Regions from separate parts of the Butyrivibrio sp. AD3002 genome, predicted to be linked through region 2. Evidence: predicted binding sites of a transcription regulator. Region 2 holds the regulator's gene; each other region holds the start of a gene.

Region 1 (4,957 bases), on a different contig from region 2:
ATTAAGTTTTGCTACAATCCCATCCAGCTCATCTTTTCCTATATCAAGCCCTTCCGCAAGTGCGTCGAGACTGCTGTAATTGTCCCTGAGCTGGGTGTTTATGTAACTAAGTAGCATTATTGGATCTTTCGGTATCATGCGGCCCCCTCATCCGGCGCTTCGCGCCACCTGTCTTCGCTCCGCTTCGGTCCGCGCTAAACCGACGGTCTCCGTTCCACTCCGGTCGTTGCTAAGCACTCATCCCCCGGATGAGTAGCAACCCCGGACGTCGAGCGCCCCCTCGGAGAAGGCAATAATATTTATCAAACTTTTATTGCACGTGCGACAAGCGCATCACCTTCCACATCGATTTCAATTACATCGTGTGGCATAACCTTATCTTCAAGTATAAGCTTTGCGGAGAGAGTTTCAACATGCTTTTGCACAAATCTCTTAACGGGTCTTGCACCGTAATTTGCATCATAGGCATTGTCCGCAACAAACTGCTCAGCTGCAGGTGTAAGACGAATGCTAATCTCTCTGTCCGAAAGTCTCCTGTTAAGATCGTCAACGATCAGTTTAACGATTCCGCTGATATTGTCCTTGGTCAGCGGCTTAAACAGAATCATCTCATCAAGTCTGTTAAGGAACTCCGGTCTGAAGCGCGCATGCAGCTCGTTCATCGTAAGGTCCTCTGCTTCCTTGCTTATGCTGCCATCCTCCTGAATTCCGTCAAGAAGGTAGGGCGCACCGATATTGGAAGTCATGATGAGAATTGTATTCTTAAAGTCCACAGTCCTTCCCTGAGAATCAGTAACACGTCCATCATCAAGTATCTGCAGAAGTACATTGAATACATCGGGGTGCGCTTTTTCCACTTCATCAAAAAGTACAACCGCATAGGGCTTCCTGCGAACCGCCTCAGTGAGCTGACCGCCCTCCTCATATCCCACATATCCGGGAGGTGCTCCAATAAGTCTGGACACGCTGAACTTCTCCATGTACTCACTCATATCAATTCTTACGATATTGTTCTCATCGTCAAAAAGCGAAGCCGCAAGACTCTTAGCCAGTTCCGTCTTACCTACACCTGTGGGTCCAAGGAACATAAACGAGCCGATCGGTTTGCCGGGATCCTTAATACCAGCCTTTGAACGCATGATAGCTTCGGAAACCTTGGTCACAGCTTCATCCTGTCCGATGACTCTCTTATGAAGTTCATCCTCAAGGTGAAGAGTCTTATTTCTCTCACTCTCAGTCAGCTTGGCAACAGGAATACCTGTCCATCTTGAAATAATCCGGGCTATCTCTTCATCGGATACTCTCTCATGGACAAGAGACATGTCCTTCGATCCAACCTTCTGCTCTTCCTCTTCGAGCTGTTTCTTCAGTTCGGGAATTCTTCCGTACTGAAGTTCACTGGCCTTCTCAAAATCGCCCCTTCTCTGGGCAATCATCAGCTCGCTGTTCGCGCTCTCAATCTCTTCACGAATTACCGCAAGCCTGTCCACAGCTTCTTTTTCATTGGTCCACTGTGCCTTCTGTGTATCAAAACTGTCCTTTAATTCTGCCAGTTCTTTTTGAAGATTTTCGAGTCTCTCCTTACTTAAGGAATCATCCTCTTTTTTCAGAGCTGTCTCCTCAATCTGCATCTGCATGATCTTCCTGTTCATCTCATCAAGCTCTGCAGGCATAGAGTCCATCTCGGTCTTTATAAGTGCACAGGCCTCATCCACCAGATCGATTGCCTTATCGGGAAGGAATCTGTCGGATATGTATCTGTTACTGAGTGTCGCTGCACTAACGAGCGCCGAGTCCATGATCTTAACACCGTGATAAACCTCATATCGATCCTTCAGGCCTCTGAGGATGCTTATGGTATCTTCAACTGTAGGCTCCGAAACCATTACAGGCTGGAAACGTCTCTCAAGAGCAGCATCCTTCTCAATGTACTGTCTGTATTCATTAAGCGTTGTCGCACCGATACAGTGAAGTTCGCCTCTTGCAAGCATGGGCTTAAGCATATTGCCCGCATCAAGCGCGCCATCTGTTTTTCCCGCACCCACTATTGTATGAAGCTCATCTATGAAAAGAATTATCTCGCCGTCGGATTCCTTGACGTCCTGTAGAACTGCCTTAAGTCTCTCCTCGAACTCACCGCGGTACTTGGCGCCCGCAACAAGTGAACCCATATCAAGTGAAAAGATTTTCTTATCCTTCAGGTTCTCAGGCACGTCGCCCTCTGCAATTCTCTGCGCAAGCGCCTCAACCACCGCCGTCTTACCTACACCGGGCTCACCGATGAGAACAGGATTGTTCTTGGTCTTTCTGGACAAAATTCTTACGACATTTCTTATCTCGGCGTCTCTTCCGATAACGGGCTCAAGCTTCTGCGCCTTTGCCTTGGCCACAAGCTCTGTTCCGTATTTTTCAAGCGTATCGTAGGTGGCCTCAGGATTGTCGGAGGTCACCTTCTGATTGCCTCTCACCTCGGACAGTGCCTTAAGGAATCTGTTCCTGTCGATTCCGAATGCCTGGAATATATTGATAATCTCTTTGTTAGGATAGTGAAGCATCGCAAGGAATATGTGCTCAACTGACACATATTCATCGCCCATCGCCTTCATCTCATCCTCACTCTTAAGGAGTACCTTGTTAAGGCCGGCACCCACATACGGGCTTCCTCCCTGCACCTTGGTTCTCTTTTTCAGAGCTTCATCAACTCTTGCCAGGAACACCTTATTATCGATACCCATCTTCTCAATGAGTTTCGGAATAATACTGTCCTCTATGGTCAGCAGGCTGTATAAAAGATGCTCCTGCTCGATTTCCTGATTGCCGTAGTCAACCGCAACCTTCTCCATGTTCTGGACAGCCTCAATTGATTTTTGTGTAAATCTGTCTATCTTCATAACTATCACCTCTTTTACCGGTTAGTAGTTCTTCCTGACTGAAATTTTGTATTATATTCTGTTCTACAACTGTTATAACACGATTATTAGCACTCGTCAATAGAGAGTGCTAATAATTCTTTCCGGTTCATCGAAGTGATGTCATGGTCAATATATAGTCTTTAACTTTTTCGACATGTTTCTATAATTATTCTTCACTGAGCCATTCCAGGATGCCTTAATGCCATCCAGCTTTTCACTCTTCACATAGTATCGGATTCGTGAAAACAGCGGAATCCACGCAGCTTCATCCTGAATAATCGTCTTCTCCAAGTCTCTGTATTCCTTGATGCGCTCATCCTTATCCGTAATGGCACGGGCATCGGTAACCCGTTTCATGATGTCCTCACGCGGGTAGCAAAGGCTCCTGAAGGTTGTGTTCTCCTTATTTCCGAAAAATGTATAAATGAAATTATCGGGATCGTTAAAATCTGCTGTCCAGGTTGCCTCGTAGCAGGTAAGCTGTCCGCTCTTTCGAAGGGTCATCCATTCGGAGTCATCGATTACCTCCACAGTAGCTTTAACTCCTATCTTTTCCCACATGGATGCTACTGATTCCATCATAGACTTTTCCCAGTCGGCTACAGAAGATTTAACACTGATTGTCATTTCAAATCCGTCCCCATACCCCGCATCAGCAAGGAGCGCCGCCGCTTCATCAGGATCATAGGCAATCTCGGGAAGATCCTCATTGTAACCGCTAAGGCCATGAGGGAATATTCCCTGCTCAATCTCTCCCCTTCCATTCCTGCTGCTGTCCAGAAGTGCCTGTCTGTCCAGCGCCATCTGCAGTGCCTTACGTACAGCCACATTATTTAATGGTTCTATGGACTCATTAAGCGCGATATAGGTGATTCCTACCGGGTGCGCGCGGAACAAACGATCTTTATACGAACTATCATTCAGATATTTATCAGCATCGCTGCCAAGGCCATCCAGATCCAGGATATCCAGTTCACCCTTTTCAAATAATGCCTCAATATCTTCTGCCTCTGACAGGAATCTCAGATCCAGTCCTTCGCACTTAGGTACTCCGTTCCAGCAATTCTTATTTGCTTTGAGCAGCATACCTTCTCCCTTATTCCATTTCCATAGAACGAAGGAGCCGGTTCCGACTGTCCATTCGGGCTCCGTCCCAAAACGGTCCCCTGCCTCAACAGTTGTCGCTTCATCCATAATAGATGCACCGGGCATGGATAGGCATGGCAAAAATGCCGCAAAAGGTTCCTCTAAAGTAATGGAAAAATCAAGATCTCCCAAAATCTTAAAGCCTTCCAGCTGATCAGTCTCACCGGCTTCTAATTTAGCGGCACCTGCAATATTATCAATGATATCCTGATTGCAGGAATCAGGATGAGTCAGAAGACGGGTAAATGAATACAGCACATCCGAAGCCGTAAGCGGTGATCCGTTACTGAAGGTTACACCCTCGCGAAGGTGAAATGTGTAGGTCATACCGTCATCAGACACTTCCCAGTCCTTTGCCAGAGATGGCAGAACAACCGCGCTTCCATGGGCATTGTTTTCCATCTCTACCAGACGGTCGAATACATTCTGTGCAACTGTGTAGTGAATGGACGTGCACTGAAAATCCACTGTATCCGGCTCTTCTTCGATAGCAACTACAAACTCAGATACGTCCGGCTCGGCATTTTCCGCACTGTTTTTTCCTGACGTGCTCCCCGGTGCTGTCGCACATCCGGACAACAGAGAACCCATTAGAAAAAATGCTGTCAACAGGTATACCGGTTTCATAATTTTGTGTTTTGTCATTTTCCACACCTTTCTGCGAAAAATCACTACTTCGCCGCTTTTGCCACTATAGCCAACAAGTCCTCCCGGAACTCACGGTAAGACTTAAGAAAATCAGGTGTATCGCGTTTAATTGTTTCTATATCATTACTTTTTCCTGCCAGTTCAAGCGCTTTTGCCCTTGCAGAAAAATCTTTCATACCAATGGATAGAGAAGAGCTCTTTAATGCATGAACCTTGGTTGTATACAGTTCTATATCCCCATCGGCAAGGCT
Region 2 (4,957 bases):
TTGTCTCGATTGAAAGTGAAAGAGGTGTTACATCAAGAAGAAGGATATCGCCTGCACCTGTATCGCCTGCAAGCTTACCACCCTGGATACCTGCACCTACTGCTACGCACTCATCGGGATTAAGGTTCTTTGAAGGCTCATGTCCTGTGAGCTGCTTAACCTTCTCAACTACGCAGGGAACACGTGTTGAACCACCTACAAGGAGAACTTTTCCAAGGTCTGAATAGTTAAGGCCTGCATCCTTCATAGCGTTCTGTACCGGAATAGCACTTCTCTCTACGAGGTCGTGGATAAGCTCCTCGAACTTAGCTCTTGTGAGATCCATATCAAAGTGCTTGGGGCCTTCTGCTGTAGCTGTAATGAAAGGAAGGTTGATGTTGGTTGTTGTAGAAGAAGAAAGTTCCTTCTTAGCCTTCTCAGCTGCTTCCTTAAGTCTCTGCATAGCCATCTTATCGCTTGAAAGGTCTACGCCTTCCTTAGCCTTGAACTCAGATACCATCCAGTCAATGATCTTCTGGTCAAAGTCGTCACCACCGAGGTGTGTGTCACCGTTTGTTGAAAGAACTTCGATAACACCGTCACCTATATCGATGATTGATACGTCGAAGGTACCACCACCAAGGTCGTATACCATGATCTTCTGCTCTTTTTCGTTATCAAGACCGTAAGCAAGAGCTGCTGCTGTAGGCTCGTTGATAATACGCTTTACTTCAAGACCTGCAATCTTACCTGCATCCTTTGTAGCCTGACGCTGTGCGTCATTGAAGTATGCGGGAACTGTGATTACTGCCTCTGTTACTTTTTCGCCGAGATACTGTTCTGCGTCTGCCTTCAGCTTCTGAAGGATCATAGCTGAAATCTGCTGAGGAGAATACTTCTTGCCGTCGATTGTGCGGCCGTTGTCTGTACCCATATCTCTCTTGATTGATGAGATTGTGTTCTCAGCGTTTGTTACTGCCTGACGCTTAGCGGGCTCACCTACGAGACGCTCGCCATTCTTTGTGAAAGCTACAATTGAAGGTGTTGTTCTTGCACCCTCAGCGTTAGCGATAACGGTGGGCTGACCACCTTCCATAACAGCTACGCAGCTGTTGGTTGTTCCTAAATCGATACCTATGATCTTACTCATTTTATTTTCCTCCGTTTAATTTCAAGACCCCTCATCCGGCACTTCGTGCCACCTTCTCCCAAGGGAGAAGGCTTATTTGAGGTGGCATTTCTTGTAAAATTGTTCTATATATTACTTCGCAACGGCAACCATGCTGTGTCTGAGCACTGTGTCGTGATACATATAACCCTTCTGAAGCTCCTGTGCCACGAATCCTTCCTCGACATCTTCGCTCTCAACCTGCATTACAGCGTTGTGGAAATTAGGATCAAATTCCTTTCCAACGGCTTCGATGGGAGTTACACCAAGATCCTCAATCTGCTTCATAAGCTGCTTGTATATCATATTCATTCCGTCTGCAAAAGCGGAATTCTTCTCTTCTTCAGGGACAGCAGCAAGTCCTCTTTCGAAGTTATCTACAACAGGGAGAATTTTCTCAAGTACACTGGATGCTCCCTGGTTGAACATCTGCGCCTTTTCTCTGTCGGTTCTTGTTCTGAAGTTCTCAAACTCAGCAAGCTGGCGCATGTATTTATCCTGCATCTCTTCGAACTTTTCTTTGTAAGGGTTCTTCTTTTCTTTTTTACCGAAAAGACCTTTCTTCTCACCCTCGGCGTTTTCAGTGTTCTCGGCACCTTCTACGTTCTCAGCGGCCTCTGCTACAGCTTCGGCAGCCTCTTCCTCTGCGGCCTCGGCAACCTTGTTTGCTGCATCAGCTACCTTTTTAGCCTTCTCGGCAACTTCCTGCTGAAGTTCCTTTGCAGTTTTCTTACCGGACACTGTATTTGTATCCTTCTTAACTTCCTTACTCACTTAAATACTCCTTATGGTTCTATTCTTTTTTATATAAATCATCCAGAGCTCTCATCATATTCTTAAGTGCTCCGACAACTTTGTCGTAATCCATTCGCTTAGGTCCGATAACTCCTACCGTTCCTCTCATGCCCTCTCCGAGATCGTAGGTCGCTGTTACAACGCTGCAATCCTTCATGGACTGAACCGGAGACTCATTACCGATGTAAACCTGTATACCTGTCTCCTCTGAGGAGGACTGAAGCGCATTCTCAACGATACTTGTAAGATCGCTCTTATCCTCAAAAGTGGTTATGAGGTCACTTGCTCTCTCCTTATCAGCAAGCTCGGGATATCTGAAAATGTTGTTCGCACCGCTGGTGTAAATCTGAAGGTCCTCATCCTCCGTAATGGCATCTCCGGCTGTATCGAGTATCTTGTCGATTATCTCGCTGTGGATACCCGCCTCCTGCTTCATCGCAGTTATAAGTCCGAGGTTAATGTCCTCTATGGAAAGTCCTGCAAGTCTGGTATTAAGCAGGATATTGAGCTTAAGCATATCCGCTTCGGAAAGCTCCTGCTCCACCTCAACCATTCGGTTCTTAATTACGTTTCCTTCTATTACTATAGTGGTAAGAATGTGTTCCTCATCCACTCTGGAAAGCTGTACGAATTTCAGCTTATTCCTTCTGATCATGGGTGCTGAGATCATTGAAGCGTAGTTGGTATCAACCGCCAGGGTCTTAGCAACCTGCTTAAGGAGCTTCTCAAGCTTCTCTTCTTTATCAAGAAGCATCTCCTTCATGTTCTCAACTTCCTGTTCCTTCTCAGCGAGCATCTCATCTACATAAACTCTGTAGCCCTGATCTGACGGAATACGTCCCGCGGAAGTATGAGGCTGCAATATAAGTCCCATCTCCTCAAGATCCGCCATCTCGTTTCTGATGGTAGCCGAACTGAGATTAAGATCCGTGTACTTGGAAATCGTCCTACTGCCCACTGGCTCGCCTGTCTCGAGGTAATTGCGAACAATTGCATGCAGTATTTTCTTTTTTCTGTCATCCAGTTGCATCACAAACCTCCTTTTTGATGTGTTAGCACTCAACGTCATTGAGTGCTAACATCTTCTGAGAATAAATTACCACTATAAATTATTAATGTCAATAAAAAACCCCAAGGATTTCTCCCTGGGGACGAATAATCTACATATATGTGATAAAGTCCCGGCCTGCAGCAAGCAAGCTTGCCAGGCCGGGACCTTCCATCCTTGTTTATCACATCCCAAAATCAGCATGAACCTCGCCGTTAACAACGAAGTATACTCTTTCCTCTTCGGGCTTTACATAAAGCTCAAGAGTCTTGATCTCGGAAACTTTTCTTCCCATATCATACTGCCATACATTCTTGGCATTCTCGATAAAGGTGTCATATGTAACGCTCTTATCAGCATACTGAAGAACGATATTTGTCTTTGTTGCAGGAGCCTTTGCAGCTGTTGTCTTCTTTGCTGCGGGCTTCTTAGCTGCTGTAGCCTTCTTTGCTGCAGGCTTCTTAGCTGCGGGCTTAGCTGCTGCCTTAGTCTCAGTCTTCTTGGCTGCTGCCTTGGTTGCTGTAGCCTTTTTAGCAGGTGCTGCCTTCTTTGCTGCAGGCTTCTTTGCTGCGGGCTTCTTCTCTTCCTTCTTATCAGCTGCCTTGGTCTCAGTCTTCTTAGCTGCTGTCTTAGTTGCTGTAGCCTTCTTTGCTGCGGGCTTCTTAGCTGCTGCCTTCTTTGCTGCGGGCTTCTTAGCTGCTGTAGCCTTCTTCTCCTCAGCCTTAGGTGCCTCTGCCTCAGCAGGCTTTACTTCATCCTTCTTTTCTGCAGCAATTACCGGTTTCTTGATAGTCGCAATCGGCTTTAAAGCTGCTTCTCTCAACTTGTCTTCAGCCATATCTCCCTCTCTTTCCGTAAGGAACGCGTGTTATGCGTTTTTGCAAATTTATCATTACGTTTTTGAGTTTAGTACATATTCTAAAAAAAGTCAACATTTATGCGCTTTTAGACCAGATTCTATTCTTGAAAGCGCCTTTTTAAGCACTTCCATGGAGGACGCAAACGAAATTCTCACGAATCCTGGGGCAAAATAAGCACTTCCGGGCATCATTGCAACACCATATTTTTCCAACAAATATTCGCATAATCGTGTATCGTCATCTATAATTCCGTAACCCTCGTATTCTTTTCCGAGAAAAGCACGGATATCGAAGAACGCATAGAAGGCTCCCTGGATCTCATGGCAGATGACACCGGGTATCTCACGCAGTTTTTCCTGAACAAAGTCTCTGCGCTTCTCAAACTCTGATCTCATGAGCTCGACAGAATCCTGGGGCCCACAAAGCGCCTCAACCGCCGCATACTGAGAAATGCTGGGAGGTGTGGTCGTTGTCTGGCTCTGCACCTTCACCGCTGCGCCAATGACATCGGCTCTGCCGCAGACGTATCCAAGTCTCCAGCCTGTCATGGAGTATGTCTTGGAAAAACCGTTAACCACGATAGTTCTGTCCTTCATCCCCTCAAACGCTGAAATGCTTTTGTGGCGATTCTCACCGTATATTATTTTTTCATAGATTTCATCGGAAATAACAAAGATATCCCTGCTGATCGCAAGGTCAGAGAGCCCCTTCAGCTCATCCTCGCCGTAAACCTTGCCGGTGGGATTGTCCGGGGTACATATTATAACAGCCTTGGTGTGCTCATTTATCGCACTCTCAATGGCTTCAAGATCAAGAGAAAAATCGTCCTTCCTCTTCACAAGAACGGGCTTTGCGCCTGCAAGAGCTACCATATCGGGATAGCTGACATAGCACGGAATGGGGATTATGACCTCATCACCCTCGCCCGCAGCAGCGCACAGCGCACCAAACAGCGCCTGCTTCGCACCGACGGTCACTGCCACCTCATTCATCTCATAGGTGACGCCGTTGTCCTTTTTCATCTTCTCGATTATCGCCTCCCGAAGCGATGCGATACCGTTTCCGGTGGTGTATTTGGTGAAATTCTCATTGATTGCCCGTATTCCC
Region 3 (4,957 bases), on a different contig from region 2:
AGGCTTAAGTGTAGCTTTATTGTTGACAGCACTGATTTCATGATGCGTAACGGCCGTATAAGTGCCGGTATGAACAGAGTGGCAGAATCTATGAGCATCAGACCCTGCCTTAAAATTAAGGATGATCTGACGGGAATAGGCGGACTTATGATAGGAAACAGATGGACTGCATACAAAAGCTATATCAGAAGAGCCTTCCCGGTTGATCAGATTCCGGATTCCGACGTTGTATTTATTACCTATGTTGACCTTGATGAAGATACACTTCTTAGAATCAAGAAGGAAATCAGTCGCTTTGCTTATTTCGAAAATGTGGTATTCCAACAGGCTTCTGCTGCAATTTCTTCAAACTGCGGCCCCGGCTCTTTTGGTATTCTGTATTTTATTAAGGGTAATAAATCTTATAATGTTTCATCCATACTTCCGGTAGATATGGATGAGGGCATTATGAATGATATTGAAGAGCAGGCAGCCACTAACACAGGTGCCGAAAGCAACGCGAAAGGAGCGGATGCAGCTGAGAGTGATGAGCCCGCCTGGTATGAGAGCCTTGAAGGGATAGATGGAGAAATTGCTATACAAAACAGCGGTTCCGAGGATTCCTTTAAAATGGTACTGAAAATATTCTATGATTCCATAGATGAAAGATCAGAGGAATTAAAGAATGCATTTGAAGGTGAGGACTGGCAAAACTTCACGATTAAAATACATGCATTAAAGAGTTCTTCTAAGCTGGTTGGGGCCATGGAACTGTCAAAGAAGGCGGAAGCCCTTGAGATGGCAGGGAAAGAAGGAAACATAGAATTTATACGTGATAACTACGAAGATTTTATGGAAAAGTATCTGGAATATACCAATATACTTTCACCGCTTTATGAAAGCAAGGAAAGCAGCAGTGATGCCGGCGAGACAAAGCCGATGGCGGATGCTTTCCTTATGGAGAGTGTTTATGAGGCCGTTGCGGAAGCTGCAGATAATATGGACAGCGACGCCATAGAAGAGGCGCTTTTGGAACTTTCTGATTATGACGTGCCTGATGAGGATAAAGATAAAATTGCTGAGATAAAAAAATTTGCTTCGAAGTATGACTATGATGGAATCACAAATCTGATTAATCCTCAGTAATTGAAAGGATCTGTAAATTATTATGGAAACTATCACTCGGATTAATGATGCGGTTAATTCCTTTGCATGGGGAACTTTCGGACTGGTACTTTTGCTTGGTACCGGTCTGATTTGCACGTTTATTACCGGTGTTTTTCAGGTTGCGCATTTACGTCACTGGTGGGGAAAGACATTTGGAGCGATAAAGGGTGAAGCCCGCATTATCAATGATGCAGGTGCTCTGTCACAGTTTCGTGCATTTTGTATGGCACTTTGCTCAACAATAGGTACAGGAAATATTGCGGGAGTATCCACGGCTATCTGCGTAGGAGGACCGGGAGCTGTATTTTGGATGTGGATAGCGGCATTTCTTGGGATGATGACCAAGTACTCGGAAAACGTACTGGGACTATATTACAGGAGAAGAAATTCTGAAGGTGCATGGTCCGGAGGCCCTATGTATTACCTTGAAGACGGACTTGGAAGTATAAAAAAATGTAAACAGATCGGAAAAATACTGGCTGTTGCCTTCTGTATTTTTACAGTACTTGCATCCTTTGGAATAGGGAATCTCAGTCAGATAAATAAGATAACACTAAATATGGAGGCCGCATTTCTTGCCGATGTTGATATGGGAACCTTCTGGGGTGCCCCTATATTGGACTGGTGGATTGGCGTTGTACTTATGCTTGTCGGAGCTGTGATTATAATGGGAGGATTCAGACGACTGGCGTATGTCTCCGAGACACTGGTACCTGTAATGTCAATAGCTTATATTGCCGGGTGCCTAATCATTATCTTATGCAATATCGAGGCTATTCCGGCTGTATTCAGATCGATATTTCACTTTGCACTTGGTCCTGATGCCTTGAAAGGCGGAGCGGTTGGGACAGCGGTCCAGGTAGCGATGAATACAATAAAAAGCGGATGTAAGAGAGGTGTCTTCTCAAACGAAGCAGGACTCGGCTCTTCAGTAATGGCTCATGTTAATACCTGTGCCAGGGAACCCGTGAAGCAGGGGATGTGGGGAATGGCAGAAGTATTTCTGGATACCATTATTATCTGTACAATTACTGCAATTGTAGTACTGAGTTCAGGCGCGATTGATCTTAATACAGGTCTGACTGTAGTAGGTACTGATGATGCAACTTTGGTTGCACATGCTTTTAACCAGGTACTTGGTCGCCCCGGAGAAATATTTGTGGTTATTATAATAACGTTATTTGCATTTACAACTGTTATGGGATGGTCATATTACGGAGCGAAAGTTGTGGAATATCTGATCGGTGTTACGTGGGCGAAAATATACCGATTTATATTTATTATTCTTATGGTCTTTGGAGCTGTAATGGAATCATCTCTTGTCTGGGATATTTCCGATACCTTCAATGGACTTATGATGATACCTAATCTTATAGGCGTTCTTGTTTTATCACCGCTTGTCGTAAAGCTTACACGCAATTATGCGGACAGGAGAGTAAGGGGAAAAGATGTTGCACCTATGCTATCATATAATCGTGATATTCAGTCGGAAGCAATTCGTGCGATAAATAAGGGGGCATATTAGTGATGATGAAATTCAATATTTCAAAGTGACGAATCGCTGTAATCCGCATGTTTTCAGGCATGTGGATTATTTTTAAAAAAAATTAGCACTCACTTGACAAGAGTGCTAACAAGTGTTATAACAGTTATAGAACAAGGGAACAGAAATAAAGGGAGCAATAATAATTGTAATGACTCCGGTTCCGCTGCTCAAAGTAAATAATTTCATTCATATATAAGGAGGTAATTATTATGTTGATGCCTAGTATTTTTGAGGAGAATTTGTTTGATAACTGGTTCGATTTCCCGATGTTTAATGAATTTGACAACACCGAGAGGAAGCTCTATGGCAGGCATGCCGACAGGCTTATGAAGACAGATGTCCATGACAATGAGGATCATTATGAAGTAGATATTGATCTGCCCGGCTTTAAGAAGGAAGATATCAGCCTTGAACTCGACAATGGTTACCTTACCATAAGTGCCACCAAGGGACTTGATAAGGATGAGAAGAACCATAAGGGTAAGATCATCAGACAGGAGCGCTATCAGGGCTCAATGCAGAGAAGCTTCTATGTAGGAGATAACCTTACTGAGGAAGATATCAAGGCAACCTTCAGACATGGCGTACTTAGTCTCAATGTACCTAAGAAAGAACAGGCGAAGGTTCCTGAGAAGAAGACAATAATGATCGAAGGATAAGAGATTGTTATTGATTTATAAATTGTTTATGTATTCTTTAACAATATTTAAACATACATAAGGCTTAGTTAATAATGCACCGGCCCTTAAAGTGGTAGAATTATCTATATCACTAAGGGTCGGTGTTTTTATGACGAAACAGTCGGTACTGCAAAAAATACGTACGGTATTTATAGTGCTTAGCGTCATTTGTCTGCTGGTTGCCGTCATGTTCCTTCGGCAGTTCGTGACGACTGATGATAACACCTCGATGGTTGGACCTGTTTACAAAGGAGAGGTACAGCATCGAGTTCTTTTGCTGTCTTCTTATACTTCCCAGTATTATACATTTGAGCCGCAGATAGAGGGACTTAGACAGAGCCTCGATCCTAACGGTATAGAATTTGATGTTATGTTCATGGATGCCAAGAAGCATGCATCCAATGAGGATGTCGAGACTTTTCACAATTACTTTATTCAAAGAGTTAATTTAAAAAATGATTATGATGGCGTTATTCTGGCAGACGATGAGGCTGTTAAATTTGCCATGAAATATAAGGAAGAACTCTTTACGGATATTCCGGTTGTGTTCTTTGGTGTCAACAACATGACACTGGCACAGATGGCTGTTGAGCGCTATGAAATGTATGGCTTTTATGAAAATGATTACCTTACAAATACAATAGAGCTTTCAATGAAGATGATGCCTGATAGAAAAGTATACTATGGCATACATGATAATTCTCCTGCCGGCCTTGCTGACATGGTTCTTTATAACCGTGAGAAAAGTAAGCATCCCGACTATACCTTTAATGAGATAAATATAGCTAAACTTCCTTTTGAAAAATTGCATGAAGAATTAAAGTCAATTTCCAGTGATGCTGTGCTCATTTATATGACCTGCTTTAAGGATTCATCCGGAGTGGTTCATTCCACAAATGAGATGACCAATATTATAACTGCAACTACCAAGGTTCCGATTATGCGCAATTATTCAAGCGGCATGAGTGATGGTGTTCTTGGTAGTGTCGGCATGGATTTTACTGCCCAGGCAAGTTATGCGGGAGCATTGATGGCTGACCTTCTTGCTAACAGGCATGTTGATGAGCAGTTCCTTTCAATTGAAACACCCTATACCTCAGAGTTCGACTATCAGCTCATGAAGAAATTCGGTATAGATGAAAAGCTTCTTCCCAAGGATGCTGAAGTATTCAACAGACCTCTGACCTTCTTCGATATGTATGGAAAGATATTCCCGGCTGTTGGAATGATTTTCCTGTCTATGGCATTCCTTCTCATGTCGGCATATGTTACTGTTCTTGTCGGCAGAGCCACCAATCTTGAACTCAGAGAGTCTAAGGAGGAACTTGAAAAAACACAGGAGAAGATCAAGTATCAGGCTGAGCACGATGATTTTCTTGATATTCTTAACAGAAGAAGTGCGGTTGACTACCTTAGAGAACATCTGACAATTAAGCATGTCTATTCAATTCTTATGATAGACATTGATAATTTTAAGGATGTCAATGAAACTTACGGACACCAGCTCGCCGATGAGATACTTAAGTACCTGTCGCTTTCTCTTGAGAAGATTGCTGAGGAGAGAAGTTGGATGATCTCCAGATAC
Region 4 (4,957 bases), on a different contig from region 2:
ACATTATGGTTGATTCATCCTTATGGATTACATCATTCCCATTCCTGCACCGCCTACAGGCATCGGAGGTACGGGCTCCTTGATTGTAGCAACAGCTGCCTCAGTTGTAAGGAAGCTTGATGCAACAGATGTAGCATTCTGAAGGGCACTTCTTGTAACCTTTGCAGGGTCAATGATACCATCCTTGATCATATCAACGTACTCCTCTGAGTATGCGTTGAATCCAATTCCCTTCTTGGACTCCTTAACCTTGTTAACAATTACAGATCCGTCAAGACCGGCATTGTTTGCAATATGGTAAAGAGGAGCTTCGAGTGCCTTAAGAACTACCTTAGCACCTGTCTTCTCATCACCCTCAAGTGAAGCAGCTACCTTCTCAACATCCTTGCAAGCATGAATGTATGCACTACCACCACCAAAGATGATACCTTCCTCAACAGCTGCTCTTGTAGCATTGAGAGCATCCTCCATACGATACTTAGCTTCCTTCATCTCTGTCTCTGTAGCAGCACCTACTCTGATAACTGCAACACCGCCGGCGAGCTTAGCAAGTCTCTCCTGAAGTTTCTCTCTATCAAAATCAGAAGTTGTGTCATCAATCTGCTTCTTGATCTGAGCAACTCTTGCCTGAATGTCGCCCTTATTGCCAAGGCCATCAACGATTGTTGTCTTCTCCTTCTCAACCTTGATGCTCTTAGCACGACCAAGATCATCCATTGTAGTATCCTTAAGCTCAAGACCAAGGTCAGAGCTGATAACCTTACCACCTGTAAGAATAGCGATATCCTCAAGCATAGCCTTTCTTCTGTCACCATAGCCGGGAGCCTTAACAGCAACTACATTGAAGGTTCCGCGGAGCTTGTTAACGATAAGAGTTGTAAGAGCCTCACCGTCAACGTCCTCAGCGATGATAAGAAGCTTAGAACCTGTCTTAACAATCTGCTCAAGAAGAGGAAGAATATCCTGGATATTGGAAATCTTCTTATCTGTGATGAGTATGAAAGGATCATCAAGGTTAGCTTCCATCTTGTCCATATCTGTAGCCATGTAAGCTGAGATATAACCACGATCAAACTGCATACCTTCTACAAGATCAAGCTCTGTGAGCATTGTCTTGGATTCCTCAATTGTGATAACGCCATCATTGGAAACCTTCTCCATAGCGTCAGCGATCATCTGACCAACTTCATCATCACCTGATGAAACAGCGGCAACTCTCATGATCTGATCCTTGCCCTTAACCTTTGTAGCCATCTTGCTGATAGAAGCTACTGCTGCATCTGTAGCCTTCTTCATGCCCTTTCTAAGAACAATAGGGTTAGCTCCTGCTGCAAGATTCTTAACACCTTCATTGATCATAGCCTGTGCAAGTACTGTAGCTGTTGTTGTACCGTCACCTGCTACATCGTTAGTCTTTGTAGCAACTTCCTTAACAAGCTGAGCGCCCATGTTCTCATAAGCATCCTCAAGCTCGATCTCTTTTGCGATTGTAACACCGTCGTTTGTGATTGTGGGTGCACCATAGCTCTTATCAAGAACTACATTTCTTCCCTTAGGTCCGATTGTTACTCTTACTGTATCTGCAAGCTTATTAACGCCTTCTACCATAGCTGTGCGGGCGTCAGCACCGTACTTAATTGTCTTTGCCATTTTTATATGCCTCCGTATATTGTTTTTCCCCTCATCCGCCCTTCGGGCACCTTCTCCCCAAGGAGAAGGCCTAGATGAGATAATTACTTAATGATAGCGAGTATATCGTTCTGCTTAACAATGATGTAGGTAACGTCGTCGAGCTTAACCTCTGTTCCTGCATACTTGGAATAGATAACGTTGTCACCCTTCTTTACCTGCATCTTCACTTCCTTACCATCAACGACTCCGCCGGGGCCTACAGCGATAACCTCTGCCTGCTGCGGCTTCTCCTTCTCTGCACCGGGAAGTACGATTCCTGACTTAGTTGTCTCCTCAGCTTCAAGTGCCTTAAGTACGACTCTGTCTGCAAGTGGTTCTAACTTCATTTTTTTGCCTCCTTATATCTTCAACATATTATTGACTTTTTATTGTTAGCACTCATATGATTCGAGTGCTAATCACCAAGAAATATATTACCACACACGATAAAAAATGCAATACCCACATGTGAATATTTGCAGAAATGCAAAGAAATAGTGTTTTAATTATTATGCTTTGGGCGCGGGATATCCTTGCCCGACAAATCCACATAGTTTTCCTTAAGAGCCTCTGCCCAGTACTGCTCAGGTATTGCCGGCCATCTTACCATTCCCCTGTCCTCCTCACAAAGCTTCATCGCCTGTAGAAGAATGGATTCGCTTAGATCCACACCGGTTCTGATTGTATGCATAGTTATTGCCGCCCATGCAGGTGCATATTCCATAAGACCGCTTGACTGAAATTCCTTAAGGATTTCATGCCTGTCATATTTTACCTGTACCAGTTCTTCCTCCCAACCGGTCTTACCGCTGTGGATAATGGCGAACTCAGCATAGCAGTTCTTATTTCTGGGAAGTCCCATAGCTCCGGGATTCACCGCTCTTTTTTCTCTGTATAAAAAGCACTCCTGTACATGAGTATGTGCATGCAGGAGCATGTTTGTTTTTATTTTATTAAGTGTGCGCTTGGTGTTTCTCTTATCCCCGAATAGAAGTTCCGACGCATTTGACGGTGATCCGTGACAATATTCAAAGCCTGCCGAACCTTTCGGATTCCATATTCCGTAAATCGGAAGTTCCTCAAACAGATTAAAATCCTTCTCTGTCAATTGCTCATATGTATAAAGAAGAGCGCCGCTTCCTGAGCCTTTCATCCAACCGTTCTCACCGGATTTTCTGTAATTCAGCATGCTTTCCTCGCGATTTCCGCGAACAGTATAGCACGTGAAATACTGTCTGAGCACATATATGAGATCCATTGTCTTTCTTACGCCCGGGCAATCCGAAATATAATCTCCAAGTAAAATGTAATTAGTTATCCCCTTCCCCATGCAATAATCTATACAGGCCTGAAGGGCTGAGTGATTTCCATGAATATCACCGAATACTGCAATATCCAATAGTTTCTCCAATCTATTCTCAAGTTTTTTATATTTTTATAATAAGTAGTTAATAGTCAAAAAATAACCTCTGTGCGAAAATATATTCATAAGTTGGTTCAATAATCGCATCTTCGAATGGAGGTTAATTATGGCAGACAATCGTGAAGATTTAATCCGTTCTCTGGCAGGTGTCATGGGCATGAGTGGAGAAGCAAAGAAGAAAGATTCTCACTTTGACCCCTCAACCGGTACACTTTATTGCGGGAGTAAAGTCTTTTCACAAAGTGATATTGCCGAGGCAAAGAAATTCTGTGAAACCAACATGAAAAAGATGGCTGATATAGGCGACAATGCCGCAATGTATTATGAAATTGCTGCATCTGCCGTTGAACTTCTTGAGCAGGACAGTGTTAAAAACGGCGGAAAAGTTGTTGTGAAGGATTCATGAGGTGACCCCCCATCCGTCAGCTTCGCTGCCACCTTCCCCCATGGGGGGAAGGCTTTTTTATATCACTATCACCTCCCTTGGGGAAGGCATTTTTATTTAATCAATTCTCAGTATTAATGTAAGGATATTCTTAGCTGCCTTGTTTAGTTCATCTCGTGTGATGGCGCCTTTTTCAAGAGCAGCTATTATTCTGTCGGGATATCCGCATCCCATCTTCATATCATTTCCGGCCTTACATTCTTTATAATTCTCGCCGTGGGTCCACCAGTCGGTAGTAACCATGCCATCAAAGCCCCATTCTCCGCGAAGAATTCCGTTTATCATATCCTCGTTTTCCGAAGCTCGTCTTCCATTTATGATATTGTAGGATGTCATTATACTCCAGGGATGAGCCTCTTTTACCACAATTTCAAAACCCTTTAAGTAAATCTCACGGATTGCCCTCTCAGATGCTCGTGAATCACTGTCCTTTCTATTGGTCTCTTTATTATTCAGAGCAAAATGCTTTATTGTCGCAGCAATATGGTTACTCTGAATTCCACGTACCATTCCGGCAGCCATCTTTCCGGTTAGGAGTGGATCTTCTGAATAATACTCAAAGTTTCTGCCGCAAAGAGGCGATCTGTGAATATTCATTGCAGGTGTCAGCCATACTCCGATGTTATTCTCCTTAACCTCTTCTCCTCCGGCAATTCCAACCATAGTTGCCACTTCCGGATCCCAGGTACATGCAAGCAGTGTTGCACATGGGAAAGCTGTTGTCTTAACACCAACATGAGGCTGAATTCTTAGGCCGGCAGGTCCATCAGCTGTCATAACATTAGGAATACCAAATTCATTATTATTTCCGTATCCAAAGGTATTGGCCACACCAGTATTTGGCTGCCCTCCTACAAGCCATGCCAGATCTTCATCCGATAATCCTTCTATGAATTTATCAATAGAAATTTTCCCTGTGAAAACATCGATAAACTGAGGTTTGTCTGCGGGCTTATAACGGTTCACGGACTTTTCAGGTCTAATTGCAGGTGACATACCTTCCAGTTCATCTTCGGAAAGAGGTGTAAGCTCATTCTCATTATATTTAGAAGCATCTCCCTGCTCTAACATTTCATATGTACCGTCCGCAAGAAGTCTCTTCTTTAAAGCAACAGGAGCCATCTTCTGGGTGAGCTGGCACACAATCTTATTATCATCAAGGACATATTCCTGCTCAGCAGATCTTGCATTTCTTACATCTGTCCCTACAAAAAATTTATATCTTCCCTTTTCAAGGACGTAAGCAGACTTCTGAATCTTTCCAAGGTCATCATAGGATGCAAAAACATCAACAGGAAATTCAACTACTACCCTCTGTGTCTGTCCGGGCTCAAGTAAAGCAGTCTTTTTAAAACCTACAAGTGTTTTCTCAGGTTTTCCGAGCTTGCCCTGCGGCGACGAAACATAGATCTGAACCA

What was found. The regulator HrcA, encoded in region 2, represses chaperone genes, less so after heat shock. The targets are predictions, from matches to a motif close to TGTTAGCACTCNNNNNNNNNGAGTGCTAACA.
Region 1: the regulator HrcA is predicted to act here: its motif matches at 2,976-3,006, upstream of clpB (ATP-dependent chaperone ClpB).
Region 3: the regulator HrcA is predicted to act here: its motif matches at 2,752-2,782, upstream of G596_RS0118435 (Hsp20/alpha crystallin family protein).
Region 4: the regulator HrcA is predicted to act here: its motif matches at 2,062-2,092, upstream of G596_RS0117490 (co-chaperone GroES).

Annotation. Positions count from the first base shown of each region.
Region 1 covers NZ_ATVV01000005.1:109,635-114,591, reverse strand. The annotation lists gene G596_RS0105640 (DUF4250 domain-containing protein) at 1-138, opposite strand, end outside; gene clpB (ATP-dependent chaperone ClpB) at 303-2,891, opposite strand; gene G596_RS0105630 (ABC transporter substrate-binding protein) at 3,039-4,685, opposite strand; gene G596_RS23565 (hybrid sensor histidine kinase/response regulator) at 4,730-4,957, opposite strand, start outside.
Region 2 covers NZ_ATVV01000002.1:150,528-155,484, forward strand. The annotation lists gene dnaK (molecular chaperone DnaK) at 1-1,129, opposite strand, end outside; gene grpE (nucleotide exchange factor GrpE) at 1,241-1,921, opposite strand; gene hrcA (heat-inducible transcriptional repressor HrcA) at 1,941-2,972, opposite strand; gene G596_RS25155 (DUF6465 family protein) at 3,175-3,828, opposite strand; gene G596_RS0103090 (pyridoxal phosphate-dependent aminotransferase) at 3,919-4,957, opposite strand, start outside.
Region 3 covers NZ_ATVV01000039.1:8,727-13,683, reverse strand. The annotation lists gene G596_RS22910 (DegV family protein) at 1-1,125, shown strand, start outside; gene G596_RS0118440 (alanine/glycine:cation symporter family protein) at 1,148-2,671, shown strand; gene G596_RS0118435 (Hsp20/alpha crystallin family protein) at 2,902-3,351, shown strand; gene G596_RS24180 (EAL domain-containing protein) at 3,482-4,957, shown strand, end outside.
Region 4 covers NZ_ATVV01000033.1:16,403-21,359, reverse strand. The annotation lists gene groL (chaperonin GroEL) at 28-1,650, opposite strand; gene G596_RS0117490 (co-chaperone GroES) at 1,734-2,018, opposite strand; gene G596_RS0117485 (metallophosphoesterase family protein) at 2,174-3,070, opposite strand; gene G596_RS0117480 (hypothetical protein) at 3,201-3,500, shown strand; gene G596_RS0117475 (glycoside hydrolase family 3 protein) at 3,597-4,957, opposite strand, start outside.